Linked DNA regions of Niabella yanshanensis. The main gene of each other region encodes a partner of the protein of the gene in region 2 in a complex. Links are inferred from orthologs where the notes say so. Each region holds a gene or a part of one and is shown on either strand. Other genes may lie near its edges. The genes, in order: mnmG and mnmE.

Region 1 (15,165 bases), 430 kb from region 2 along the record:
TATTGTTTTTGGCTTTGATGGAACAAGACTGAAAATATTGTTGGTAAAGCGCGGGCTGGAACCCGAAAAAGGCAAGTGGAGTTTAATGGGCGGTTTTGTAAACGACAACGAAAGCGCTGAAACCGCTGCTAACCGTATCCTAAAAAGTCTTACGGGTTTGGAAGGGATTTACCTGGAGCAATATCAAACCTTCTCTTCCCCCGACAGAGACCCGGTACAAAGAACCATCTCTGTTGCTTATTTTGCATTGATAGATATCAATAAATATCAAGAATCGATTAACACTGATTTTGAAGCGCAATGGTTTAACATCAAAGAATTCCCTCAGCTGATATTTGACCATGGCGATATGGTACACCTGGCGCAGAAAAAATTACAATACAAAGCAGCTTCGCATACTATCTTATTTGAATTGTTGCCGGAGAAGTTTACGCTTCCCTTATTGCAAAGCCTTTTCGAAGATGTTTTCGATACTAGTTTTGATAAAGGAAATTTCAGTCGTAAAATGTTATCTACAAAACTACTGATCAAACAAAAAGAAAAAGATAAAAGTAATTCTAAAAAAGGAGCTTTTTACTATAAGCTCGATAAAAAGCATTACCAGGAAAACCTGCACAAAATTTTAAAGCTGATCCCGAATCCGAACCAGCTTTTGTAAGTTGTTAAATAAAAAAGGAAGCTGATTAGCTTCCTTTTTTATATAGTTGTTCTACGATCAACTCTTCGGTTGTTCTGTTTCAGTATCAGTTGCCGCTGTTGTAGATTCTTTATTACCAAAAATATCATTCATCCATTTTTCAGCTCCTGGAAAATGCTCTTTTATAGCATCGGTTCCTTTGGTAGTCAGTTCCGAAAAATAGTCTTTTGCCTGGCCCGCAGTTTTTACTGCATCCTCTTTTAAGTTATTGGCTTTCTCTTTAAGATTAGCCATTAATTTTTCCTTTTCTTCATCGCTCATGCTGGCATATTTACCAGCAGCTAAACCGGCCAGGGCACCCAGGATAAAAGTGGCAATGTGTTTATTGTTTACCATAGTTGTACTTTTTATTTCTTTAAAGTTAACTAAAATTCGTTGGTTTATTTTTTGAACGATTTAATAAGCTCAGAAGTCCTGCGGACTGGTCATTAACGCCTTTCAGGCGGTTTTAAGTTATTAATACGTTTTTTTTGGATACACCAACTTCATTTCATTAACCAAATGACCGGCTCCGGCAAACTTATCTACGATAAACAATATATACCTGATATCTACCATAATATTCCGGCAAATAGAAGGATCGTAATTCACATCACTCATAGTGCCTTCCCAAACCCGGTCAAAATTTAAACCTACCAGGTTTCCATGGGCATCCAGTGCCGGGCTGCCACTGTTACCTCCTGTAGTATGATTGGATGCAATAAAACAAACCGGCATCTTACCATTCGACCCATATTTTCCATAATCCTTTTTCTTGTATAATTCCCGCAGTTTTTCCGGCACATCAAATTCATAGTCTCCCGGTTTATATTTTTCCATGAGCCCATCCATGTAAGTATAGTATTCATATTTTTTTCCGGTAGGAGAGGAGTAGCCACTAACATTTCCAAAAGCGACCCGCAATGTGCTGTTAGCATCCGGGTAAAATATCTTGTCGGTAAACACGTCCATCTGTGCTTTCATATAGAGCCGTTGTAACTGGTTAATCGAGGTCTGGATTTTATTGAGCTCTGGTGCCACCTCATTATCATATAAATTAGAAATCGATAGAACCAATTGAGCGCCCTGATCAGTAGTCAGTGCTTCAAATAATTTCCCGGGATCCTTACTTAGTAAATCCTTTAGTTTTTGCTGATCAGCGAAGATGGTTTTACTATATAAATCATTGGCCCAGGTTTTATAATCTTTAAATTTTGCATACTCCTCCTTTGCGCGGGAAGCTATATAACCCGACGGCTGCTCCAGGTACAATTGCATCATGGCAGCGAATATGTCCTTATCCACTGTTAAATTCATTTCCTTTAAATAATTATCCATCCATTTTATTTCTGCTATCAATGCTTCAGCATATTCGGGTTTATTCTTTTTAGAACCTAAAGCCCGAATCCTTTGTACCACCTGGAACAATTCTATTTTGCTGGTCGTTTCCAGATAATAATCGCGCGTTAGCGCGAAATTTTTTATTTTTTTATAGGCCTCGTTGAGCTGCCCAAGCACAGTACCATAATTAGCTTTCAGGGCAGGATTATTATTTAATAACCGGCTATACTCGGCTTCATATTTTTGTTTTTTACCCACTGCATTGGTATTCGTTAATCCTAAAACCTCTCCCTGCCATTTTTTCCATGCATTGCTGATACCGGCGTACTTGGAAGCATATTGAATTTTAATAGCTTCATCCGAACGCATGTATTTATCAATAGCGGCAAGCGCCTTATCTCTTATCGCAATTTTTGCCGGATCATTTACCGTCATGATCTGGTTTACGGCTTCACTGGGTAAATATTCTGTAGTTCGCCCGGGAAAACCAAAAATCATCGTAAAGTCTCCTTCCTTCATACCATTCATGGCAATAGATAATGACTTCTTTGGTCGATAAGGCACATTATCCGGTGAATAGGAGGCGGGCTTATTGTCTTTTCCTGCATAAATCCTGAACATACTAAAATCACCGGTATGCCGGGGCCACATCCAGTTGTCCGTATCTTTTCCAAAATTTCCTATTGATGATGGCGGCGCCCCTACCAGGCGTACATCATTATATGTTTCAGTTATAAACAGGTAATATTTATTACCCTCAAAAAAAGGACGGATAAATGCTCCCTGGTAAGTTTCTTTTGTTACTTCATTCAATCTTTGTTTGGCATTTCTGTCTACCAGCGACTGGCGCATATTTTCCGCCAGGGAATTGTTCACATTTTTTAACACCGCATCCGTTACATCTTCTATTCTTACAATAAAAGTTACAAACAAACCAGCGTTGGGTAATTCTTCAGCATTAGACTTTGCCCAGAATCCATCTCTTATAAAATTATGATCGAGCGTAGAGTGATTTTGAATGGCGTCGAATCCGCAATGATGATTGGTTAAAACCAAACCCTGATCAGAAATGACTTCGCCGGTACAAAAACCACCAAAACTTACGATAGCATCTTTAAGGCTTTCTTTATTCACATTATATATATCACTGGCATCCATTTTCATACCCAGCGATTTCATTCGCTTTTCATTTAACGCTTCCAGCAGCTGGGGTAACCACATTCCTTCATCAGCCCTTACAGCAATTGAAAACAATAGAACCAAAAAAATAATGGATAACTTCTTCATACTAACTTTTTTGAAACATTTACCCTGTTTATTAACAGGAAGGCTGTTTATACAACCAGGTTATGGATTAAAATAAAAGATGCGTTCATACAAGCAACATATACAAACCAGCACTTTTTTGAAACAATCAACATTGCAAAGTCGCATTTGTAAGACTATTTCTCCCCAAAGATATGTGAATAGGCTTTCAAAAATGTGGATATCCCCCTGTGAAACGTTTATATGAAATGTGATTATTAGGTCGTAAAAAGTGATCCGGCTAATGAGGTTGATGAAAAAGTTAGTTTCCTTAAAATTATACCTCAGATATTAACACAATGTAAAATTAAAATGAACTATAATTTTGTTAAGAATGCATAATCCACAGTTTTGTGTATAACAAGCCTGAAATGAAGGCAGGTAACAAATGCTGATGTGAATTACTATTGATTTCCTGTGGAAAACAATAAACTTCTAATTTTGTAATAAATGTGAATTATGAGTTATCCACTAATTCACAATGCTAATAATAATAAGTTTTCTTTTTAAAATAATATATATAATTATTATTAGAACAAAAGAGGGGACAACAAAAATTCTTTCAAAAAATTTCAAGTTGCAACGTATCATTGCACCGGATTTAAAACTTTTACACCATGGAAGCAGGAGTATTGGAAAGCGCAAAACTGGAATTGGAAGCCAAAGGTTTTTTGGATGTTGATGTGGATCCTACTTTGGATCTTTTCGAAGAGATCAACAAGTTGAAGAAAGAAAAGAATGCGGTGATCCTGGCGCACTATTACCAGGAGCCGGATATCCAGGATATAGCAGATTATATCGGGGATAGTTTGGGTTTGGCGCAGGAAGCTGAGAAGACCGACGCGGACATGATCGTTTTTGCCGGTGTTCATTTCATGGCAGAAACCGCTAAGATTTTGAATCCAACCAAAAAAGTGGTGATCCCCGATTTTAAAGCGGGATGTTCATTAAGCGACAGCTGTCCGCCACCCTTATTCCAAAAGTTCAAAGAGCAGCATCCGGATCATGTGGTGGTGAGCTATATTAACTGCAGCGCGGGTATTAAAGCATTGAGCGATGTGATTGTAACCAGCAGCAATGCGCGCATTATTGTGGATAGCTTTCCAAAAGATCAGAAGATCATTTTTGCACCAGACAAAAACCTGGGCGCCTATATCAACAAGGTAACCGGACGTGATATGTTATTGTGGAACGGCGCCTGTATGGTACACGAAATTTTTAGCCTGGAGCATATCACCAAGCTGAAACAACAGCACCCCAATGCGAAGTTCATAGCGCATCCCGAGTGCGAAGAACATATATTGAAAATGGCAGACTTTGTAGGTTCTACTACCGGATTGCTGAAGTATACTATTGAGAATGAAGCTACCGAATTTATCGTAGCTACTGAAACAGGTATTTTGCACCAGATGGAGAAATCGAGCCCCGATAAGAAATTTATACCGGCTCCTCCAGATAATGGTTGTGCCTGTAACGATTGTCCGCATATGAAGCGTAATACACTGGAGAAGATCTACCTGTGTATGAAGTATGAGACACCTGATATAATTATGGATGAAACATTGAGGCTGGCGGCTAAAAAGCCTATTGATCGTATGCTGGAGATCAGCAAGCAGGCTGGGTTATAAACTTACAGTTATATAATATATAAAGAAGAGGGTGTATAGCTATTATACATCCTCTTTTTTTGGCGGTGGGGGAGGTAGCGGCTCAAATGGATCATTTGCCACCTCAATTGAACTAATGGTTTCTTCTACCAGTTCGGCCTCTGTGATGTAAATATTATCTTTCGGCTCATACAGGTTTACTGCTACTTCCAGGCATTTTTTTCTTTTTGAATTTATTTTTTCCTGTAGAAAGTATATGGTCCAGATGAGTATTTTTTTATCATGACTATATTTTAAAAGACTGGTTTCTATATCTATATTATAGCCATTTTTGACAACGTAATCTAAAGCTATTTTAATGGCTTCCTGTTCACCATAAAGTGCTTTAAATGGACGGTCTGAATTTACCGGCAAATTATAATGGAGTATTTGAAAGTGTTCATCTATACCTATATAAATTTGATAGTCCTTTATGTTGGTATCGGAAAAAGTGAATAATACTTCGTACTTGTAAACAGGAGGTAGTATAGGCAGATCTGGCAGATGCCTGAGATGTTGTTTATACTGCAGGATACGTTTGGGCACATCGTTTATATAAGCAAAATTCAATTTTACTTTATTAATTTTTTCGCCCAATGATTTTTGCAGTAAGGTTTGCACCTGTGCGGATACTTCGTAGGGAAGATCAGTTAATTGATGCACCCGCTCAAGGTGTTTTAGCTGCATTCAATTTGATTTATAAATTTACTACTCTTTTTTCTTTACTACTCAGCAATGCGGCATCAATAACACGCATGGTTAGTACAGCATCAGCAGCCGGTACCGGGTTAGGTTTACCATTGGCCACTGCCTGGTATACATCTTCATAATACTGCATATAGTTGCCCATTTCAGATCGGGTTTCTTTACGTACGGTTTCCCCGTTAATAGTAGTATGCAACAAACCGTCAAATCCTTCTGGTGTAGGTATCCAGGGTTCAAGAGAAGGTATGGTATCTTCTAGTAGTTTTACCTCTTGCAGGTCTGAGCGTTGCTGCATATATGTTCCGTTTGCTCCGTTGATGATATAAGCATAAACAGATTCTCTCGCGAAAACAGTACCTTTTATTCTTACGCGGAAGGGGCGTGGATAGTATAATAATACTTCAAAGTAGTCATTGGCGATCATATTGTCGCGCATGGCAAATACATCGGCAAATACCGCTTCAGGAAATCCAAATAATTGGATAGCCTGGTCGATGATGTGCGCACCCAGGTCGTGCAGGTTACCGGCACCTGGTTTGTCACCTTCTTTATGATCCTTACCGCTATGGCCCGTACGGTAGCGGTCAAATCTCATTTCTGCTTCCTTTAATTCTCCCAACAGGTTTTGCTGCACAACATTTTTTATGGCACGGTAATCACCATCGTAGCGCCGGTTCTGGTAAACGATCAGTAACAAATTTTTTGCCTTAGCCAATTCATCCAGTTCTTTGGCTTCTGCTGCGTTTACAGTAAAGGGCTTTTCCACTACAATATGCTTCCCCGCATTTAAAGCAGCTTTTGCATATTCGAAATGAGTTTGTACGGGCGTATTTACAACAATCAACTCTAAGGTTTCGTCCGCTATCAATTCTTCAAAAGATCTGTATAGCTTAGAATCAGGATATTTGATTCTGGATTCTTCTTTATGTCTTTCTACAATGGCGGTGAGTTCCAGGTAGGGATGTGCCTGTATAAACGGGGCATGGAACAATTTTCCACTCATGCCATAAGATGCAATACCTGTTTTAATAATACGTGACATAATTAATTGAGTTGATTTAAGGGATGAAGTTGTATGTTATCGTTGTTGCGCCCTGAACCATCTTTCAGGTATTTCGTTGCTGCCGGCTGCCAGGTAATCTTTGTAGCTGCAGGGTATATACGTTTTATCGGGCAATTGCATCCACCAGCGCCGTGTCTTTTTACTTTGAAGGAAGGTAGATTCAATTTCTGCGAAAGCCATTTGATATTCATTAAAATGTTCCAGCTGATCAAAAGAAGCTTCTTTTAGCCTTCGGTAACGGCCATCAATAGTATACCAGATCATATGGCTGATTTGTTTGGCAGTCAACTCATCACGGTCTTGCTGTGGATTATAGCCATAGATACCTATAGACTGCATATTGGTGCTCATACCGGCATATTGCATTAGTATACATGCTTCTTCTCCGTTAAAGCCATTAGGTGTAAGTTGATTCGAAGGAGCGTAGGCGTTGGCAATGGCATTAATGTCAAATGTAAAAAGATGACTGTTGCGAATGGCGGGCTCTACTTCTTCTATATCTTCTTTTACATGGCCTACTCTGAAGAAATCAAATTTTAATTTGTCTAAAGTCTGTAGCATGCCCGGGTGCACCAGATAGCTTTGAAAACCCAGGTGGTTGTAATGTTTAACATAGTTTGGTTCGCCCGTAAATATTTCCATCAGGAAATTATCGTTTCTGAACGGCGATTCCATATCCAGGTCTATAATAGAATCAACACCGGTTATTTCAACCAGTTGCTTGTTATTTCTGGAAGCGTTGTATTGCGCCAGCGTTAGATCATGTGAGCCGCCGATAATAATAACCGTTTTATGAAGTAATTGTAATTCTTCGAGCACCGTTTGTAAAGCCGCCTGTGTGTCATTATAAGTAGCACCCTGTTTGATATTACCAATGTCGGCTATTTTTATATTTTCATGCCAGTAAAAAAGATTGTATAAATTTTTCCTTACCAGTTCAGGAGCATTGCTGGCTGGCCCCAGGTATCCACGGCCTCTTTGTTCACCACATCCCACCAGAATAATATCAGCGTTATCTATATCAGGAAAGGTTTCTGTATAAATGTCAATTGCATTCCCTAATTGACCGGGTTTGTAAGAATCATCACCAATGATATCGGTGATATTTATTTCGTTTAAAAAATCAATTATAGACATGGGCGCAATATAGTTTATTTTGATAGTGTTCATGATGCAGGTAATTAAAAGGAAATGCAAAAGAATAATTACTTTACTTTGCAGGCATACTAAACATTGTACATGATGAAACTTCTTGAGAATAAAGTTGCGATTGTAACCGGGGCAGCCAGAGGAATTGGCGAAGCTATAGCTATTAAGTTTGCAGAGCAGGGTGCGCATGTAGCTTTTACTTATGTAAGCGATAGCAGTGCAGAAAAAGCAAAGCTGCTCGAAGAGAAGTTAATTGCGTTAGGGGTAAAAGCTAAAGCTTATAAAAGTAACGCCGGCGATTTTGAACAATGCGAAGTGTTTGTAAACGATGTGTTGAAAGAATTTGGCGCCATTGATATTTGCGTGAATAACGCGGGTATTTCAAAGGACAATCTGTTGCTTCGTATGACACAGGATCAGTGGAATGATGTTCTAAATATCAACCTGAACAGTGTTTTTTATATGACCAAACAGGTGATCAAACCCATGATGAAAGCAAAGAGCGGCAGCATTATTAATATGACTTCTGTAATAGGCATGATGGGTAATGCAGGCCAGGCCAGCTATGCTGCCAGTAAGGCGGGCATTATAGGTTTTACTAAAAGTGTAGCTAAGGAATTGGGCAGCCGTAATATCCGTTGTAATGCTATAGCCCCGGGTTTTGTGGAAACCGATATGACCAGCTACCTGAATGATAATGCAGGTGCAGAAAAATATTTAGCTGATATTCCTCTGAATCGTTTTGCTAAAGCTGAAGACATTGCCAACGTTACGCTGTTTCTTGCGTCTGATATGAGTAATTACATCACAGGACAAACGATCAGTGCCTGTGGAGGTCTCAACATTTAAAACAGAAGTCGTTTCCGGATTTCAATAACCCTGCCCGATTTGAACAGGTTGTTTAAATATTTTATTTTTTTATTATATGTTATTGCTGGTTCATCTGGGGCCTTCGCTCAAACTCAATATGATTATCATCTTGAGGCAGCAAGGGCAACCGGTATTCCACCGATAAAGAATCAGACCCATGTAAGCTCTTTGGTCAGTAAAAAAAAGCTGGTGCTTATTTTTGCGGGCAGGGGATATACAATTGCGAAGCTTACGCATAGCCGTCCTTATTTAAATCCCCGGTCTTATAAAGCGTTAAAGGAAATTGGTGCTGCTTTCTATATCAGGAGCAAAAAGAAAACTTTCACAGTCACTTCAGTTACCAGAACCTTATATGACCAAAAGCGCCTGGCTCGGGTGAACAGTAATGCGGTTACCAGCAAGTTGAGTTCTCATAATTACGGCTGCTCTTTCGATATTTCCTACATCCGGTTCAACCGAAAAAAGGCGCCTAACGCAAGATTAGAAAAAGCTTTGCAGGATATACTTACTCAAATGCAACGTCAGGGTAAGATCTATTTCATTAAAGAATACCGGGAGAAATGCTTCCATGTAACGGTACGGTAAGTCGTTGAATTAATTGCTACCTTTTTACTGATAATCTTTACCTTTAAGAAGATTTTTTATTTATCATTTCAGCTTCATGCTGCTCCGACATCTTCATTTTTTAAAGCTGGTTTTTCTGCATAGCCTTACTGCCTTCGGTGGTCCGCAGGCGCATTTAGCTATGATGATGAAAACTTTTGTAAAGAAGACACCCTATGTCACCGAGCAGGAGTTGATGGAATATAATGCCTTTTGCCAGCTTCTTCCGGGTGCATCTTCCACGCAAACATTAACGCTGATTGGCTACAAGAGAGGCGGGCCTGTTTTAGCGGCGCTCACTTTACTGGTTTGGATTTTTCCAGCCTGCGCTATTATGTGTGGCTTGTCTTTTTTTGTTGAATACGTAGAAGGCACAGCCAGGCATTTCGATATTTTTAAGTACATAGTACCGATGGCAACGGGTTTTTTGATATTTGCCTGCATTAGTTCTCTGCCCTACTCGGTAAAGAACCTGGTTACTTCGCTGATAGCAATCGGCTGTGGAGCGGCTACCTTTTTCTTCTTCGGAAAGCCTTTTTTTGTACCTATCCTTATTTTATTGGGTGGGTTTATTACTAATCTTAGCAACAAAAGAATACCACAGGTAGAGATAAAACCTGGTAAAATAAGGTGGTGGAATATCTGGTTGTTCGCTATTATTTTTATTGTTGCAGGGGTAGTCAGCGAGATAGCGAGGAAGAATGACTGGGCGAATAGAAAGCCTGTGAACTTATTTGAGAATTCTTACCGTATGGGAAGCCTGGTTTTTGGAGGCGGAAACGTATTAATGCCCATTATGTATGAGCAATACAGTGTTCGCCCGGATGCGGTAAAGACGAGAAATCCGAATGCTATTCATATCGACAAGAAGGATATGCTAACGGGAATCGGGATTGTTAGAGCTGTGCCGGGACCTGTGTTTTCCATTGCATCTTATAGCGGGGGGTTAGCTTTGAAGGATATGGGACCTGCTATGCAGCTTTTAGGAGGCTTAATTGGTATGGTGGGCATATTCCTGCCCAGTGCTTTACTGGTGCTTTTCTTCTTTCCTATATGGAACAGACTGAAGAAGTATTCTGTTATTTATCGGTCTTTAGAAGGTATTAATGCTTCCGTATTGGGAATAATGGTGGGTTCTACCTTTTATATATTGAAGGACATCACCCTTTTTGATGGCACCAGCCGGGGTTTTGTTAATATAGGAGTAGTAGCAGGTACTGCTGTAATACTGATATTTACGAGAATACCGGCACCTTTTATAGTGGCGATTTGCGTGGCATTAGGTTATTTTCTATAATAACCGCCCTTCTCAATCTCTGTGATTACCTTTTCCGGCAGCAGATATTTCAAGCTTTTTTTCTCTTTAATGAGCTTCCGGATAGCGGTGGCAGACAATTCAAGTAAGGGAGCATTGAGTACAGTAACATGGTCAGATAAGCTATTATCTATTTCAAATCCTGGACGGTTGTATACAAGAATAGGGTAATGCTGCAGGATAAACTCGTAATTCTTCCATTTTCTTATATTTTGAAAGCTATCTCCTCCCATGATGACCTTAAATTGGTATTGAGGATATCGTTCTGTAAGGTGTGTAAGTGTTACAACGGTATAAGAGGGGCGGGGAAGTGTAAATTCAATGTCACTGGCTTTCATCCTGGAATCGTCTTCTATAGCTGTTCTAACCAGGTGTAGCCGGTGATTTTCTTCTAAAAGCGAGCTGGTTTCCTTCAGGGGATTATGGGGGGATACTACAAACCATACTTTATCAGCCAGTTTTTCGTTTAGAATATGGTTAGCTATGATTAAATGAGCGTGATGAATGGGATTAAAAGAACCAAAATACAGGCCAATGGTCATCTTGTATATTATATATTAACCACTATTTGTTTAGCTTCATCAGTTCTCAGGCTTAATAAATAGCCTGCAACTGATATAGACATAGGATCATTGAACAAAGCTTTCTGTATAACTTCTATTTTCTCGCCGGGAAGACAACCCATTTCCATTAATTTAAGGAAGATTTCTTCGGTTGTGAACTTAACAATGGTAGCTATTTGTCCAGGCTGCAGATCGGATAATAATAATTCGTTTACCATGGGGCAAAGCTAAGCATTGTTATTTGTGTTTTGTTTGCGAATTTTGGAATATGAATATAAATGAGTTTATTGTACAATTCCACTTTCAGAAAGCTATTGTGCTAAGAGAACGTAGGAAGCTAAAGCAGTTTATAGCTGACAGGCTTTCCAAAGAGGGGGGAAAAGAAGGTTCTGAGATCAATTTTATCTTTTGTTCTGATGATGAACTGCTGGAAATCAATCGTAACCACCTTGATCATGACTATTACACTGATATTATTACGTTTGATTTATCGGAAAAGGGTTCAAAAATACTGGTTTCTGACATTTATATTAGTGTAGATAGGGTAAGAGATAACGCTACAACAGAGGGTGTAGCAACTGCTACGGAATTGCAGCGGGTTATTTTTCACGGATTGTTGCATTTGATAGGCTATAAAGATAAGTCTGCCGCACAGGAAAAAGAAATGAGATCGATGGAGGAGAAATGGATGGCGGATTTTACGGCGTTTCACAGCTAGAGTTGTTTCACGTGAAACGACAAGAGTTATGTAAAAACATCGTTTGTTTGTTGATATTTCCACATTAATCTGAATGTTCCACGTGAAACGAGTGAATATTTGTTGATTGTGACAGATAGAAAAACACATCCTTCCAATAATTCGTACCTTTGCAAACTTATGTTTCCTGAATATGATGTAATAGTAGTTGGTGCAGGTCATGCTGGTTGCGAAGCAGCTGCTGCAGCGGCCAACATGGGTTCAAAAACTCTTTTAGTAACCATGAATATGCAGACAATTGCTCAAATGAGCTGCAATCCTGCTATGGGTGGCATTGCTAAGGGTCAGATCGTACGTGAGATTGATGCCATGGGCGGCTACTCAGGCATTGTAACTGATCTTTCTATGATCCAGTTCAGGATGCTGAACCGTTCTAAAGGCCCGGCCATGTGGAGCCCAAGGGCGCAGAGCGATCGAATGGTGTTTGCTGCCAAATGGAGGGAAATGCTGGAACACACACTTAACCTGGATTTTTATCAGGATATGGTGAAAGGACTATTAGTGAAAGACAAGCGTGTTTCGGGCGTTATTACCGGTCTTGGACATGAAATAAAAGCAAAAGCGGTTGTATTAACCAATGGCACTTTCCTTAATGGTATCATTCATATAGGAGAAAAACAATTTGGTGGTGGAAGGGTTGCTGAGAAAGCAGCCAGTGGTATTACAGAGCAATTGGTATCACTGGGTTTTGAAAGCGACCGTTTAAAAACAGGAACGCCACCCAGAGTAGATGGAAGAAGTCTGGATTACACCAAAATGGAAGTTCAGGAAGGGGATGAAGATATTGTAGGTTTTTCTTTTACAGATACAGAAAAGATCAGCGCAAAAAATCAACGCTGTTGCTGGATTACCTACACCAGCCCCGAAGTTCATGAAATATTAAAAACCGGTTTCGATAGAAGCCCCATGTTCGCTGGCCGGATAGATGGGGTTGGACCCAGGTATTGCCCCAGCATTGAAGATAAGATCAACCGTTTTGCAGACAGAGACCGTCACCAGCTTTTTGTTGAACCCGAGGGCTGGAACACCGTGGAAATTTATGTGAACGGGTTTTCTACTTCATTACCTGAAGACGTTCAATACAAAGCATTGAGAACGGTACCCGGATTTGAAAACGCACGCTTGTTCAGGCCCGGGTATGCCATTGAATACGATTATTTTCCACCTACACAGTTAACCAATACATTAGAGACCAAGTTAATTGGCGGTTTATTTTTTGCCGGACAAATTAATGGTACTACTGGTTATGAAGAAGCAGCCTGCCAGGGATTGATGGCCGGAATTAATGCCCACCTGAATGTGCACGAACAGGATGCGTTGATATTAAAACGAAGCGAAGCTTATATCGGTGTGTTAATTGATGATCTGATCAATAAAGGAACAGAAGAGCCTTACCGCATGTTTACTTCCCGCGCCGAGTATCGGACACTGCTGAGGCAGGATAACGCTGATGCCCGTTTAACGCCATTAAGCTATCAATTGGGTCTGGCTAAAGAAGAAAGAATGGAAAAGATCCGGCAAAAAAATGAAAATGTAGCCGGGATTAAAAATATACTTAAAAACACCGTTGTAACTCCCGATCAGATCAATGGATTCCTTGAATCCGTCAACTCTTCTAAAATAACAGAAAAACAAAGAGCAGAGAAAATATTGCTAAGACCAAATATAGAACTATCAGACCTTTCGGGAGCCTTGCCTTTTCTTGATGAATCGTTGAAGAACTATTCAAAAGAAGAGATGGAACAGGCCGCTATACAGGTGAAATATGATACTTATATTGAGAAAGAAAGGGAGATCGTTACCCGGATGAGTGAAATGGAAAGCCTGACTATTCCGGACAGTTTTGATTATGGAAAACTTTCGTCGCTGGGAAACGAAGCCAAAGAAAAGTTGAATAGGATTCGCCCGAAAACATTGGGACAGGCCAGCAGGATCTCTGGAATTAATCCAAGTGATGTTCAAATACTAATGGTTTATATGGGCAGATAAATTAAATATTTATTTAATGTGTTTAATTGTCCTGAAAATTCCGTCTATCGTTAATCCCATTTTAGCCAGGTTAAGTGTGAACAACTGATCAGTGACCCGGTGATAATTACCATTACGGAAGAATGCGGTATTAGTTACCATAAGAGCGCTGTATCCAAATTTCCAGTAATTCCTGTGATCTGAAAGATCGACCCCGCCTATAAACCCCGGAACCTTGAAAGATTTGGCACTAATAGAATTATTTTCAAAGTATAACCGTTTAAACTGATTGGCAAAACTTCCGCTAAAGGAGTTCAGCGCCAAAGTAATGTAGTCGCCCCGATCCCCGTAAATCCATTTCATCAATCCAACAGGATAAGATTGAGAGGCTGGTGCATCAGAATAGTATCCAATCATTTCCAGGGAAACCATTCCTTTAACCGCATGGTTTTTGTCAAACAATGATCGGGCGTGCACATAGCTGCCCATATGCTCTGTTCTAAAATAGGGTGGCTCTTCCAGGGTATAAGCCACGAGATCAATCCTGTATGGCAACATTTGATTTTTTAGAAGCCTGGCCAGCTCCAGGAGGCCTACCACACCGCTGGCATTATCATCGGCGCCATCCTGTTCACCACACACATCATAGTGAGCGCCTATTATCAGTATTTCAGCGTCTTCAGGCCCAAAAGAGGCAATAACGTTTTTGTAAGTATTGCCTTCTACGTTATACGCCTGCATTCCAGTTCGGATTGTATATTTTGAAAATTCATTGCGGATTCTCTCGGATACGGTATCTAATACAGCTACATTTTTATAATGGCGTGGCTTTTCAGTATTCAGTATCAGATCAAAATTCCTTTTCAAATTAAGGGTATCCGCCAAACGGGGTAAATCTTTTGGTGCAGATGCAACCGGATAACTTTGAATAATAAAAAAGGCAATCAAAATCATGACGATCGCGACAAAGTATTTAAGAATCGTCTTCACAGGACTGTGTTTGGTTATCATATGGTTAAATGTTACCCGCTAAAATATTGAAAGATCAAATGATTCAAACAAGATAACCGTATTTATTTATTGAACAGAATCGCTCAATCGTAATACGGATCCCGGAGAATATCTGTCACCTGATTTGGGTATTATTTTGACAGCTTCAATTTTATAATTTAGTAGCAGACGAGCGAAAGTTTCATCCGCCGAA
Region 2 (14,998 bases):
GCAAAACAAGCTATTCATTAACAAAGTGCGGGACTATTATGTAAGTCAGCCCACCCTGTCAGCATCGGAGGTAGAGTGGAACGAATTTAATGCCGATTATCAAAGCCGCAGTAATTATGAAGGCATCATGGCACGGTTGTACAACCTGGTAGACCGGTTGAATAATGCCAAAACCCTGCACGATTACGACAATTATCAATCTGCTCTTACCGACTATGCGTTTACTGCCTATAAAGCGGGCAGCAATGCGGCAGGCTATGAGGCCAAATTGAACGATCTCAAACAATTCTTTAGCAAAACTTCGAAACCCGGCGCAGCAAATCCGCCTGCTTAGCGTTTCGAGATTCAAAGGTATCCGCAAATTACTGGTGGGTTTAGTCGTGTTGCTCTTACAGGATTTGCGGTTGTTAAACCCCGTTGTTTAGGTAGCTCAACCTATCCGGCGGGGTTCTTTACATATCCGGCGGGGTTCCAAACTCCTCGCGCGGGGTTGCGAACCGCTCCGCTGGGGTTGGTGAACCTATAATTTGGGGTTGTATAACCCCAAATTCGGGGTCCGGAACCTAAAATTTGGGGTTCGGAACCTCAAAAATGGGGTTGTACAACCCCAACGGACCAGTAAAAGACCGCTCCGGACCTATCTTTTAATGGTCCGGAGCAGTAAATAACCCTGCCGGACCATCAGGAATTGTCATCGCAACCATATCCCGCTCCGAAATTTCGCGGTTCGGGAGGAGTGGGGGAATCTTTTTTCGGGTTATTCAATGCCCTTGATACCCGCCTGGATGACTCGGTCGCCTGTCCGGACGAGCACTCGGACGAGGACAGATCGTATGCAACCATAATCACACGAATGTCAGCCACCTACTACCGTCATCCCGAGTGTAATCCCGATAGCTATCGGGATGGAGCCGAGGGATCTGATCTCCTTTAAATGCCACAGATGCACGGATGAATAACCCAGTCGCCTTTCCGAACGAGGACAGGCACGAACGATGTACCGCCGAAAATAAAACAGACGTCGTGGTGGGGCGGAAACCCTTACCGGGATGTGTGCAGCGCCCCGGCGGAGCATTAAAAAAAGGTGTCGCTATTTGATCGTTGGTGCGCTTAACCGCTCAAAACAATGACTTTACCGAAAACGTGCGGTTTTCAAATGATGGGTGCACTTATTTCTTTAGTTTACACCAATACAGCAGACCTCTAAACCTTGACTGAAGACCACATCATTAAAAAACGTATGGTTTATTTATGAACAAACTTTTAATAGCAACGCTGTTTGCATGGCTTCAAATATCGGTAACTGCCCGTGCTCTTGTAAGGCATCCGCAAGCTGCTCCAACAGTAGGCGACACCACCATCGATGCATTGTTGGGCAACAAAGAGGCGGTGGAAAAATGGCTGCAGATGAATAAAGTACCTGCCCTGGGTATTGGTATTATTAATAAAGGAAAGCTGGTACAAATAAGTGTGTATGGCGAGTTGAAGAAAGGAGTAGCCGCTCCGTTTAACGCTATATTTAATGTAGCCTCTCTTACAAAGCCCATAGTGAGTATGCTTACTTTAAAATTGGTAAGCAACGGGCAACTTAGCCTGGACGAGCCGCTATACCCCTATTGGGTGGACCCGGATATTAAAGCCGATAAAAGATACCAAAAACTAACGCCGCGGATCATTTTAAGCCACCAAACAGGATTTCGCAACTGGAGATGGGAATACGAAGATGGCAAGCTTCACTTCGATTTTGAACCGGGAACAAAATTTCAATATTCGGGCGAGGGGTTTGAGTATTTAAAAAAGGCGCTGGAAGTAAAATTTAAACAGCCTTTGGAGCGGTTAGCAGATTCTTTATTATTGACGCCGCTGGGCATGCAAGACACGCGGTTTACCTGGAACTCGCAAATGGATACCCTGCGGTTAGCCTGGCCACATAATACCGAAGGCGGCTTGTACGAGCCGGTGAGGCGTACCGAAGCCAGCGCTGCAGATGATTTGATGACAACGGTGGAAGACTATGGAAAATTTGCCGTCGCTATAATGAACCAAACCTATTTGCCGGCACCTGTTTTTAAAGAGATGGTACACTCCAGGGCTGAAATGAAAGAGCATAAGCATATGGGGTTAGGCTGGCAGGTATATACGCATTTAGATGCTAAAGGCAGTTATGCTATATCGCATGGAGGGAGTGACAAGGGAACCCAGGCCAGGGTGTTTTTGGTACCCGCTTCAGGCGACGGATTGATCATGATTACCAATGGCGACAATGGCCCTAAATTGTACAAAGACCTTTTGTTTCATTATCTAGGCCATTATGGACAATCCATCTTTGCTATTGAAACCAAGCCGGAGTAAGCAGATGTACCGCCGTAAATCAAACGGATGTCAGCCTCTTAGTATCGTCATCCCGACCGCAGTCTCGAATGCTTTCGGGAGGAGCGGAGGGATCTCTTCAGGAATGCCAACCGCCTTAAATACGGAAAAACCGTATCTCGTTTTACAAAAAATAAGTACATTAGCTAAAAGGCCTTGGGGAAAACCCCACCAGTAAAAACGCACCCTAAATAAGTGCAAACCTGATGTATCAGTAATAACAGCAAATATGAAAAAACTACAATTCAAAAAGGACATTAACGCGACAGCCGCAAAAGTTTATGAAACGATGTTGGGCCTGAAAGACAAAAGCACTTATGAATATTGGGTATCGGTATTTAATCCCAGTTCTACCTTCGAAGGAAGCTGGGAACAGGGCAGTAAAATTATTTTTGCTGGAGTAGACGAAAAGGGTAAGAGGGGCGGAATGATTTCTGAAATTGAAGAACACCAACCCGTCCAATTTGTATCTATAAAGCATTATGGTTTTTTGGATGGCGATGTTGAAATAACAACAGGATCAGAGGTAGAAAAATGGGCCGGCGGGCATGAAAACTATTCCTACCAGGAAAATGGTGGTGTAACCACTGTAACGGTAGATATAGATACTGTTGATGAGTACGTCGAGTATTTTAACAACAATTATCCGGCAGCATTAGATAAATTGAAGGAGATCGCGGAGCGATAAGTTACGGGGGTTGAAAAAAGGACAAATTATTTTTGTAGCCGAAACCATGGTTAAGGGATCAGCCAAAACGGTATCTACATTACCTGAAATGGATGACTTTAGTACGGAAGACTGTATTTCATTTTACAAAAAATAAGTACATTAGCAAAACTGCTTTGGGAAAGCCGATGGAAACACCAAAGATTGCCCAATAGCTACAAACTATATTATTGACAATTAAAGCAGCCGCTGCATAGGCGTTGTAAGTATTTATTAGTGATACTATTTCGCACATTCTAAGTTATAGGCAAGCATATTGAAATCCTGCACGACAATATTGACCTTCATTATTCTGGCAACATTTTTTGCTTGTTCAGAAGCTCAATTTTCCGACAGAAATGTTGAGAAGAATGCAATTGCCATTTCTCAAAAACTTGACAGTAACTCAATCAAAACATTTAAGGAATGGGCCTACGGCAGACGTGGCGATTTTGACATTTGGACGAAGATAAAAAATAACAGTTCTGAATATTCTTTCTTCTACCAACAGCTAAAAGACACGACTTTCCTAACGATTTTTAGAGCTCTGAATTTTCAAAATGACTTTCGTTCCACCTTTTCGTTTGACACATCAATATATTGGCGATTTACATTTGCAGAATTAAATAAAAAAATTTTTCGCATTACTTCCGTTGACAATCAAGGGCAGGACAAAATAATTGACACTACAATTTTAACGACACAGATTTTTCCCAACCAAAATCCTTTCCTGATTTTATCATCTTTAACAAAACAAAAGGACAACTTAAAAATTGTTGGTAGCGCTTATAGACCAGATGTTGGAAACTTTATTGAATTTTGGCTTTCACCAAACCACAAACTCGTTTACTTGCCTGACAATTTAAAAATCAATGACAAGAACACTTCATTTTGGGAAGAGGATCTTAAAAAAGGCAAGCCATTAAACAAAAATTGGGTTCTCATACATTATGAGAATCTCAAGGAAGACGGTTAGACAAAGCCTACAGTGTACATTGGGTTTATGCAGGTTAAGCATGACCTTCTAAAATTAGCTAATTGCAAATCCTGGATTCAGTTTAAGCTAAATTACTTTAATTTGAAAATACAGATTAACAATACAAATTACTCCTATTACAAAAAGATATATGAGATAATCTGGTCTCACTATAAGATAATCTTTCCTCCTGAAATTTTGCACGACGACAGCGACCCGGTTGCAATATTAAACAGATGGGAACAAAAAAACAGGTCAATAGCTAAGCGTGGCCTTAAGGCAGGATTGCAGGATTTCATTTCAAGCATTAAGGAATTTCCTGAAGATTTAAAGAATGCGATTGACAATGATCTAACTTCAAATGGGCTTGCTAATCTAAAGGATTTGCAGGGAGTTGTCAAAAAAGACCATTGCAAGAGTACTTAACCGGAAAAAAATAAATAGTTTGGAGGAATTCTACATAGTAAAAGAGAAAGTGATTGACCAAACTACGGATCTGGTTGGCGATGTTAGAAGTATACTGGATAAATTGCTTACAGAATTTGAGATTTCAAAAAACAAGAAAAACGACATATAACATCGCTTTAGCGCGATGGCGGTTACAGAATATGTTCTCAGGCTTTGTTCGCTAATCGGCTTCGGTTTTGGCAGACAAATAACGCGAAGCTGTAAAATAAACATTGAGCTTTTGTATCTTTAATCAGCAGCGGCACCAAGCGGATGTAACCCAGAATACTACCACATCACCAATACTTCAACCTTAGTGATAATTTTATGGAAACAAACGACAAATTTATACCAGACGAAAAAGAATTTTGGAAATTACTCCCTTTACTCTCAAAGTTTCCTCGATTGCATAATACAATTAAAAAAGACTTTGAACTACTTTTAAAGCTGACAGAGGAAAGTGAATGCAACCCTGAGAATTTTGCAATGCTTTGCAGGACATCAATAAGAAATCTATTTTCACTAATTGAAGCTGATCTTTATTATTATAATTTATTTGACAGCTACGAAGGTTATGATGACGGGCATAAGTTTTTTGATAAATTTAAAAAAACATTTAAACAAATTTGTAAGACTTGGAATAGACAGGAATTGCAAGAAAAATATTTTTCTTCAAAACTTGCTGAGTTGAAAGAATTAAAATACCTGAGAGATAAGTTAACTCATCCAAAAGAAATCGAGCACATAATTGCACCAACTAAAGATACTTTTATCAAAGTAAAAAAAGTTTACAATGATTATGATGTTTTTATATCTACAATTATGGGCAACTTTTTTATTAGTACTACAATACCCTTTCGGTAAAAACATAGCTGAGGACATATCACCAAAAGCGAAGTTTTAACGATTGCCCTTTTATTTAACCTTCAACTACAATTCCGAATGAACAACCTTGACTGGCAAGCATACGAATCCATCACCAAATATGTTTACGAAACTTTAGGCCAAGAATTTGGCATTAAGATAGAAGGCTACGGCCACAATTGCAAAGTGATAGGGAAATCAGGAATCAAACATCAAATAGACGTACTGACTTCAAGCAGTGACAGGGCACATAAATATCAAACCGCAATTGAATGTAAATATTGGAATAGAAAAGTGAATAAAGATATTGTGATGAAGTTGCGAGGTGTTATTCAAGACGCAGATATTGACAAGGGTATCATTGTTTCAAAAAGTGGTTTTACAAAAGATACTATCGATTTTGCCAGGCATTACAATATTGAGATAGTTGAATTAAGGGAAGTAGGAAAAAAAGATCCGGAAGCTAACAGAGAAAACATTGCTGTCGCTTTTATTGAAATTCGTCAACATATAACGGTACTTAGGCCGGAAATACTTACCATCGCTATCGACTACGTAGATGATGTTAATGATGAAACTGAACCAATAAATAGATATCGTTATACTATCCTTACATCTGATGGGAAGAGAACTCGTCTTGACGATTACGCTTTATCGTTCCAGAAAGCGCTAAGAGAACAAAACAAACTATTTAAAACTGTAACACAACGACAAGAAATCATTGGTGGAAAGCTAATTGACCATACAAATCAATCTTCAAGAGATATCAAAGCACTGGAATTTACAGGAATACTTAAAAAGATTAAGAATAATTACAATACGGAATTTAAACTCGTAGATCAGGTATCTTTAATTATGAAATCCATATTTGAAGAGCGCACGTTTAGGATTTCCGAAAACGGCTATATTATAGAAAATAAGAAATAGAAAGAGTAATGGTTAAATGCGTCCTTACTCTTCCAGCTCAACCTCAAAATCCAATAATTTTTTAGGCTGAATCCCCAAGCCCTTGGACAGTTCAAGAATAGTTAGTATTTGGATATTAACCTGTCCCTTTTCAATTTTGCTGATCTTACTATGATCTACACTGCACAATTGGGCCAGCTCTCTGTAACTTAAATTTTTCTTCTTACGATAATAAGCCAGCTTGTTTCCCAGCTCTGAAAGAAATTGATCAGCTATATTATCCATCCTGAATTATTTGCCGTAAGGTGTGAATAGTTTAAAAAAATATTGTAGTCTTTATGAACTACAATTGAATATTTCTTTCTATATTCGTAATAGAAATTATTTTCGCGTTTACTTCATAAAAATATTTGAAGCATTCGCTTTGAATCTCGAACTGAAAACTGGTAATTTTTAACACACGAGAGGATAAGTAGAATAGCTCACGACCTAGGCGTGAGCTCTCTTGTCTGTGTGTGGGTATACCAGTACCTCAGTTCGGCAAGTTGAGCGCCACGCCTTTTTTATGCGGGTGCTTTATTAAAACCACCTGTTATGAACGCCGTTACTACACCTACCCAACACCACCCGTTTAACGAGGCCCAATGGCTGCGTATTTTATTTCTCATTGCCGATACCGAGCAATGGTTACAGCAATTACATAAAGATATTTTTTACCAGCTGCCCCTTAAACAGCATAAAAAGCTATTGCGTAATAGCTGGTACCTAAGCGCCTCCACACTGGCGCATATACTGGAGCGGCATTATGCACCTATGGCCCGCCACCCCGGCGCAGGTAAGTTTACCATTGGCGTGGAGCTCATTGTTGCCATCATTAAAGAGGCTTTTGCCGCTACCCCGCAGCCGGTGCCGCAAAGTTGTAATTACCAAAGGGTTTGGGATGCGGGGAGCATTATTGGTTATGATGTTTGTGGGAGTGCTACGCAGGTTGTTACCGTTATTGCTGACGCTGCGGGGCGGATTGTTACAGCGTTTCCGGGTATTATTGCTAATGCTATGCCTGAGGGTTCAGGGTCACCATAATAATACTGCGTGCAAGCAGTATGTTTCGGATCGCATATGTTACCAAAGTAATGTTTGAAGCCTCTTGCCTGATACCTTTATGTCAATAGGCTGAATCTTTATGCTAAGATTTGGCTTTTCAAGGTTAAATTTTCTTTGTTCTTTTTTGCTTGTCCAAAAAAGAACGAAAAAAAGACCCCCGGCGGCACTTACGGGCCTGCCGCCGGGAAGGGTGCTACTAGCAACTGTGAATATAGTGGTCTGTTCGCCCCTATGTACCTACCGTGCTATGGGCGAACGCTGATCTGTGAATATTTGCCTGCCGGTCGCAGGCAGGCTTACGTACGCTAACGTTTTACGAGCTCAGGCAACTAAATCATGTTTGAGCCCAACGGATGCCAGGCGGCCTTGAAAAAATGGCGTTAAGAAATAATTGAAGTAAGCCGTTAAGAAGCCGTCCCGAATGCTTTCGGGATTCGAGCCCGTGGGAACTGAATAATTGTCACGCACTCCGGGGCGTCCCGAACCTTCGGGATGGCGGGTTTAGGCTTGCAAAATTATTTTAGCCAATTTTTTCACAGCCTTGATTTTTGGCTCCACCTTTTTATCAAGAAAAAGGTGGAGAAAAGATAAAACTGGTTTGGATTTCAAATAGGAACTGTAAAGCATATATGTTGGTGGGCGACCATTCGCTGTATGCAAAACCTACATAAACAGCATATCCGCTAACCATAGAAACACTTGTTTCGCATTAGTGATTTAAGAACATTAAAATTGTTTTCAATTTCAGCCATGGTTCGTCAGGCTCACCATGACATTACAATATAATCTGCCTTATGCTCCTTATCTGCCATACAAATCTCAAATAAAACCTCATGAAAAAACACTTTCACATCAACCTAAACCGCATTGCCGCAACCTGCAAAGGCAATCCGCTGAAAGCATCACCAATAGGCATATTAAAAGAGTTCTTCAACTACGCCACACCTGCAGAGCATACCAAAGCCTTTGATGAATTCTGCAGGGCCGCACTCAAACAAAAGTATGGCTGGCACAGGGGTAGCCCGGGTAATGCCCTGCATTATGCCGAACAATTAGAGCTGTTAATAGAAGCCGCGTACCTGCTTCATAAAGACCGGCAGCTATACCGCAATTCATTGACGCAACAACAGGCAGCAACAGAGTCGGCGGAGTATGCGGACGCCTTGCATTATTCAAAGACATTTTTCAGTCAGGCCCCGCTTAGGAAATGGAAAAAGTGGCTGCATGTATTTACTATGGCTGCAATCTCTCAACAATCAGCAGCGGATGAAATGAAGCCTGTAACGATCTATACATTTACCAGCCTTATAACACTGCTGTTGCAGATGGCAGCAGTGATGGTAAAGAATAATGGATAATACAATTGGAACGGCTATTTGCCAATGCAAAACTTGCCAAAGATCGTCCCCAGTATATCCCGGTCAACCTCTACCTGGCCGGTGATCTCGCCCAGGTAATGCAGGGCCCGTCGGATATCGATGGTGAGCAGGTCTCCGCTGAGGTTATTTTGCATACCGGCTTCAATAGCATCAATGCTTTCAATAATTTTCTGCAGCGCTTCGTGGTGGCGGGCATTGGTAACAATAGTGCTTTCGGTATTGATTGCTTCACCAATGGCTTTTTCGTACATGGCCGATTGCAGGGCCTCTATATTGTTTTTGTTTTTTGCGGATATGGATATTTGATACTTGATGCCGGATACTGGTGCAACATCTGCCTTGTTCAAAACAGTTATGGTTTTATCTTCAAATTGCTTTAGCCAATCAAAATCGTTTTCCTCTTTATCTGTAGCATCGAGCAGGTGAATAATAATATCGGCCTTCTCCGCATTTTGCTTGCTGCGTTCAATACCCAGGTTTTCTATAGTATCTGTACTATGTTCGCGGATACCGGCCGTATCTATGAGACGAAATAATATCCCGCCTATGTTCAGGCTTTCCTCAATAGTATCCCGGGTAGTGCCTGCAATATCACTTACAATGGCGCGCTCTTCGTTCAGCAAGGCATTTAATAAAGTGGATTTACCGGCATTTGGTTTGCCAATAATAGCTACGCTGATACCGTTTTTAATAGCATTGCCGAGTTTAAAAGATTCTAACAGACCAGAGACCTGCGATTTAAGATTCGAGATCAAAGCCTGGAACTTAGTCCGGTCTGCAAATTCTACATCCTCATCACTAAAATCGAGCTCCAGCTCTATCAATGCCGCAAAGTTGATCAGCTCATCGCGCAATAGTTTTAAGTCGCTCGAAAAGCCGCCCCTTAACTGGTTCAATGCGGTTTGCTGGGCTGCTTTGCTATTGGCCGCAATAAGGTCAGCAACCGCTTCGGCCTGTGCCAGGTCCAGCTTGCCATTTAAAAAAGCGCGTTGGGTATACTCCCCCGGTCTTGCCAGTCGGGCGCCTGCAGCTACAGCAGCTTCAATGATCTTGCCCAGTATATAAGGCGATCCATGTCCGCTGATCTCAACCGTATTTTCTCCTGTATAACTTCTCTTATCCAGGTATAAAGAAACTACCACTTCATCAATGACCTCATCGCCGGAAATAATGTGACCAAAATGAATGGTATGAGAAGCCTGTTTTAGCAGGTTTTTACCCCTGAAAATTTTATCCGCAATATGAATGGCATCAGCGCCACTCAGCCTGATAACGCCTATTGCACTTACACCGGGAGCTGTTGCCAGCGCCACAATGGTATCACCCAAACCCGAAAGCATATTCATGCGGCAAAATTATGTATTCACCGCCACACTGGTATGCGCGGGTATTATATACCACCGATCGATTATATTTACAGCGGCATGCCATTTAATAAAGCCCAACTAAAACTCATTTTTTTGATATGACCCGCTTAAAACATACCCTGCTGCTTTGCCTTATTTTCCTGCTTACAAAAGCTGATGCGCAGAAAAATGCACGTGAATATTACCAGCTTACTGTTTACCAGTACAGCTCGGCTGCGCAGGAAACCGCTTTGAACGATTATTTTCAAAACGCATTATTGCCTACCCTGCACCGGCTGGGTATTACCCGTGTTGGCGCCTTCAGCAACCTGGCTAATGATACGGCAAAGCAAAAGAAAATGTATGTATTGATCCCCTTTCGCGGGCCGGAGCAATGGATCAGCATTAATGACCAATTAAGTACCGATGCCGCCTACCAGAAAGCGGCTGCGGCTTATATGAATGCACCCAACAAAGCGGGCGTGTACGACCGCATGGAAACCATTTTGATGAAGGCTTTTACTAATGCGCCGGTATTGCAAAAGCCGGGCCTTACCAATACAAAAACCGATAGGGTATACGAGCTTCGGAGCTATGAAAGCGGCACCGAAAAGCTCTTTCATAATAAAGTAGAAATGTTTAATAAAGGTGGGGAAGTAGGTATATTTAAGCGACTGGGATTTAACGCGGTATTTTATGGAGAAGTGATTGCCGGGGCCAGCATGCCGAACCTTATGTATATGACCACGCATGCCGATATGGCTGCGAGAGACCGTAACTGGAAAAGCTTTAGTACCGATGCGGGATGGAACCAGCTAAAGGTGGATCCTGCTTACCAGGACAATGTATCGCGTATCGAGATCAATTTTTTAAAAGCCCGGCCCTATTCTGATCTGTAAACAAAATGCCGGCCGCGGCTGTTAATAAAGGCACTAAAATTATAATTTCTTCCCTGGTAAAAAATAGATATATGAGATGGGTAACAATAGTAGCGATGCTGTTTTTGGGTAGCCTGGCCACTTTTGCTCAGGCTGATGCCGACGGATCGGTAACGAAAACCGGCGACAAAGTGCCGGCGTTTACTTTTGAAATAGAAAAGGGTAAGAAAGTGAGCATTGCCGATTACAAGGGTAAGCTGGTGCTCATCAACCTGTTTGCTACCTGGTGCCCGCCCTGTCGCAAGGAGCTGCCCGAAATGCAAAAGCAAATTTGGGAAAAGCACAGCAAGAACGACAAATTTGCGCTGTTCGTATTTGGCCGTGAAGAAAACTGGGATGTGTTGACTCCGTTCAAAGAAAAATTCAAATACACATTTCCTATTCTGCCCGATGTTGAAAGAGGCGTTTTCAGCAAATTCGCTACACAATCTATTCCGCGTAATATATTGATTGATGAAAGGGGCACTATTATTTACCAATCTATTGGTTATGAGCCTGCCGAATTTAAAAAGCTGGTGGAGCTGATTGATGCGAAGCTGACTAAGTAGCCTCAGTTTTACAAATCGATTTATAGAATGCCACGAATGCACGAATATATCTTCTCTTCATCCGTGCATTCGTGGCGAATATTCATGCGCCCAGGGCATCTCACTCTAATTACCTGGCGCTTAGGTTACGGCAAATTGGAGAAATACAACATACAGTGCTTTTATTCTTCATCCGTGCCTGCCCGTCCGGATCAGGCGGGCATTCGTGGCTATAAATAGATGCTGCCACAAATAAGAATGCCGCCTCATTAATCAACAAGGTTTATTTTTGCCGAATGACTATTTATTATTGTTATGATGCGCATTGCGGCTGGTGTTATGGATTTAGTAAAGTGATCAGCCGGTTAGCCACAGAGTATCAGGACCATTTTCACTTTGAAGTGCTGAGCGGGGGCATGATTCCCAAAGAAACGGCCAGGCCTATAAAAGCAATGGCAGGGTATATCGGCGAAGCCTATAAAAGAGTAGAAGAACTGGCAGATGTACAATTTGGCGCAGATTATCTATGGCATATTCAAAACCCCGATGACAGCGACTGGTTTCCTGAATCCTTAACACCCGCAATAGCTCTTTGTATTTTTAAAGAATATCAGCCCGAGCAGCAAGTGGCTATAGTGGCTGATTTTCAAAAAGCAATGTTTGAAGAAGGGCGAGACCTGAGCGATGGCGAAGCCTATCGCCATTTGCTGGAAAAATATAACATACCTGCTGATGCTTTTTATGAAAAGCTGAAAGACCCCACTTATGCAGAAAAAGCAAGGTATGAATTTGCCCTTTGCGCCCAACTGGAGGTAACGGGCTTTCCAAAATTATTATTACAGGTAAACGACACTAAATTTTACCTGGTAGCCGAGGGCTTTACCCCCTACGATACACTTACTGCAAGACTGGAAAAAATTTTGCAGGAACTATCTGCCACCAACCCCGTAACACCCCATTAATTCCGGCACTGCTATTTATTACAATGACTACTGAAGATTTACAAACTATTGATTTTGCCGAAGGCGCCGTTTTATTGATTGATAAGCCTCTTGACTGGACCTCCTTCGACGCAGTAAGAAAAATACGCAATCTCATCAAAATAAAAAAAGTGGGACATGCCGGCACATTAGATCCATTGGCTAGTGGATTGCTGATTGTGTGCACCGGCAAGTTTACCAAAAGGATCAATGAATACATGGCGCAGGAAAAGGAGTATACCGGCACGTTTACCCTGGGTGCCACTACACCTACCTACGACCTGGAAAGTGAACCGGTCAATATTCAGTCCATCAATCATTTATCTGTAACAGATATAGAGAACGCTACTGCTGGCTTCCTGGGCGAAATTGACCAGGTACCTCCCATTCATTCTGCTATAAAAATAGACGGCAAGCGGGTATATGAGCTGGCACGAAAAGGCGTGGATGTAAAGCTGGAGCCGCGGAAAATAACCATCAAAGAATTTGAAGTAAATGCATCAGCCTTGCCCATTGTATCCTTTAGGGTGGTGTGTACTACCGGCACTTATATACGTAGCCTGGCCAACGATTTTGGTGGAGCCCTTGGTTGCGGCGCTTATTTAAGCAGCCTGCGCCGTACCCGTATTGGCGCTTTTACTACCGAAGAGGCAGTAACTATGGAAACCTTTGAAAAAGTGATGCGCGAAAGAAAAGCAAAGGCTTCTGATCAGCTCCAATAGGATGGTTTTTCTTAAACCCGTTTAAGTTTAAAGGTTATAGCTTTAGACATCTTTGTTGTGAACAAACAACAAATAAATAATAACAAATGGAAAAAAGATTAAACATTTACGAAACAGAACCGGCAGGTTATAAAGCTATGATGGGCCTGGAAGGATACCTGGCTACTACCCAATTAACCAAAACACATAAGGAGCTGATCAAAATAAGAGCGTCTCAAATAAATGGTTGTGCCTTTTGTATTGACATGCATACCAAAGATGCTTTAAAAAACGGCGAAACCAACCAGCGTATTTTCCTGTTGAACGCCTGGCGTGAAACTGACCTGTTTACCGCTGAAGAAAAAGCCATACTGGCGATTACCGAAGAAATGACCCTGATCCACCAGCATGGTTTGTCGGATGCCAGCTACCAGCAGGCTTTACAATTCTTTGATAAAAATTATGTGGCACAGATCATTATGGCCGTGGTTACTATTAATGCCTGGAACCGCATTGCGATTAGTACGCAATTGGAAGTACCGAGATAGATTCCTAGAGATTTAACCCCGCCTGAATAGGCGGGCAGGCGCGAGGGCGCGAGGACGCGAGGAAAACTATTCTTACTTCTAAAGAAACTTAGCGTCATGGCGCCTTTGCGGTAAAAAATGTGATATAACAACTTATCCTTTATTCCCCTCGATAGTAGCCTGCATAAAAGCCCGGTCGTTCTTATACTCCTCCCAGTTAAACTGTAAGAGGAAGTTGGTAGCAGCTTCTGCCCCTCTTTCAAACATGGCCAGCTTCTCGGCATCGGTAATAAAAAAGTTCAGCCAGTTATATTCGGCTAAAGGAATAGAGCCAATCCCTTTTGAATATACTTTGTTCTTGAGCTGGAAATCTTTATCGTAGTAATTGCGTATGGTATTAAAAATACGGCCAAAATAGCCCATAATGGTCCAGCTATCGGCATGCTTGGTTTTATCTTCAGGTGCAGAATCATCGAGGTCGATACCAAAAGACGGAAGCCGGGGCACCATAACCTTAGGATTGTAAAAAATATTAATGGGGAAATTGGACAAAATGCCGCCATCTACAAAACGCGCCACCGATGGCGGGTCATCTTCATCAAAAACCTCCTTCCATTGCTTCCTGATCCCGGGCAGCTGACAAGGAATATCCTTGATAAAGTACGATTCAAAAAACATGGGAATCGACATGGACGCCCTGACAAAGCCCGCGGGATGCAGGTCGTCTTTTCCTGCACTGCGAAATAATGCCGCCATTGCCGGGAACTCAATCTTGTTTTGGGTTACCAGTTCGGAAGTGATCAATGTGATATCGCCTTTTAAACCAGCTATACCCTGCGGATGATCATGCCGTACATGCAAGCCCGGAATATCCTGGCCAGCTTTATTCACCAGGTCGGTAGTATTCAAGACACCATTGTCGCGCATTTGCTTCTCGATCCAGTTATAAAAAAAATGACCGGGATTGATGCCATAGCCCGCTGTTTTAAATTTCCTGAACAGCTTTAAAATATAATGTACCAGCTCTCCAATTATAATCATTATCACTACCAGCGCAAATAACAAAGAGCGGCTCAGGTTAAGTAGTCCTTCATTTTTTTGCACCAGTATCAGCGAAACAATACTGCCAACCAGTAATAAAGCAAATAAACCCAATATCCCAATAGCCACATTACGTACCCTCTGAAAATAATTCTTATGGGTAATAAATTTTTTAATCAACCAACG

What was found.
Region 1: the proteins of mnmE (region 2) and mnmG are in contact, whole or in part, in a solved structure (PDB 9HIP), measured with the Escherichia coli proteins. The link is inferred for Niabella yanshanensis from one-to-one orthologs.

What each region holds. Positions count from the first base shown.
Region 1 is NZ_CP139960.1:3,219,011-3,234,175, forward strand. Bases 11,560-14,547 are described here. They hold mnmG (tRNA uridine-5-carboxymethylaminomethyl(34) synthesis enzyme MnmG), read left to right. Parts: upstream 11,560-12,113; coding sequence 12,114-13,982; downstream 13,983-14,547. Other genes in these bases: ybeY (rRNA maturation RNase YbeY), read left to right, coding at 11,560-11,954; U0035_RS13475 (M28 family peptidase), read right to left, coding at 13,992-14,547. Outside these bases: U0035_RS13405 (NUDIX hydrolase), read left to right, coding at 1-658; U0035_RS13410 (hypothetical protein), read right to left, coding at 716-1,033; U0035_RS13415 (S46 family peptidase), read right to left, coding at 1,154-3,304; quinolinate synthase NadA, read left to right, coding at 3,940-4,950; U0035_RS13425 (hypothetical protein), read right to left, coding at 4,993-5,655; U0035_RS13430 (Gfo/Idh/MocA family oxidoreductase), read right to left, coding at 5,666-6,715; U0035_RS13435 (formimidoylglutamase), read right to left, coding at 6,752-7,906; fabG (3-oxoacyl-[acyl-carrier-protein] reductase), read left to right, coding at 7,976-8,734; U0035_RS13445 (DUF5715 family protein), read left to right, coding at 8,816-9,340; U0035_RS13450 (chromate transporter), read left to right, coding at 9,417-10,655; nadD (nicotinate (nicotinamide) nucleotide adenylyltransferase), read right to left, coding at 10,643-11,215; U0035_RS13460 (FeoA family protein), read right to left, coding at 11,224-11,454; more of ybeY, read left to right, coding at 11,505-11,559; more of U0035_RS13475, read right to left, coding at 14,548-14,702. UniProt on the Escherichia coli protein: NAD-binding protein involved in the addition of a carboxymethylaminomethyl (cmnm) group at the wobble position (U34) of certain tRNAs, forming tRNA-cmnm(5)s(2)U34.
Region 2 is NZ_CP139960.1:2,788,019-2,803,016, forward strand. What follows is about bases 7,923-10,743. They hold mnmE (tRNA uridine-5-carboxymethylaminomethyl(34) synthesis GTPase MnmE), read right to left. Parts: upstream 10,099-10,743; coding sequence 8,746-10,098; downstream 7,923-8,745. Other genes in these bases: U0035_RS11595 (hypothetical protein), read left to right, coding at 8,207-8,731; U0035_RS11605 (NIPSNAP family protein), read left to right, coding at 10,218-10,743. Also shown: U0035_RS11545 (hypothetical protein), read left to right, coding at 1-334; U0035_RS11550 (serine hydrolase domain-containing protein), read left to right, coding at 1,252-2,352; U0035_RS11555 (SRPBCC domain-containing protein), read left to right, coding at 2,600-3,058; U0035_RS11560 (hypothetical protein), read left to right, coding at 3,375-4,052; U0035_RS11565 (hypothetical protein), read left to right, coding at 4,155-4,478; U0035_RS11570 (hypothetical protein), read left to right, coding at 4,498-4,629; U0035_RS11575 (macro domain-containing protein), read left to right, coding at 4,827-5,363; U0035_RS11580 (restriction endonuclease), read left to right, coding at 5,442-6,290; U0035_RS11585 (helix-turn-helix domain-containing protein), read right to left, coding at 6,315-6,554; U0035_RS11590 (hypothetical protein), read left to right, coding at 6,864-7,352; more of U0035_RS11605, read left to right, coding at 10,744-10,997; U0035_RS11610 (TlpA family protein disulfide reductase), read left to right, coding at 11,069-11,584; U0035_RS11615 (DsbA family protein), read left to right, coding at 11,860-12,525; tRNA pseudouridine(55) synthase TruB, read left to right, coding at 12,549-13,265; U0035_RS11625 (carboxymuconolactone decarboxylase family protein), read left to right, coding at 13,352-13,792; U0035_RS11630 (patatin-like phospholipase family protein), read right to left, coding at 13,925-14,998. UniProt on the Escherichia coli protein: Exhibits a very high intrinsic GTPase hydrolysis rate. Involved in the addition of a carboxymethylaminomethyl (cmnm) group at the wobble position (U34) of certain tRNAs, forming tRNA-cmnm(5)s(2)U34.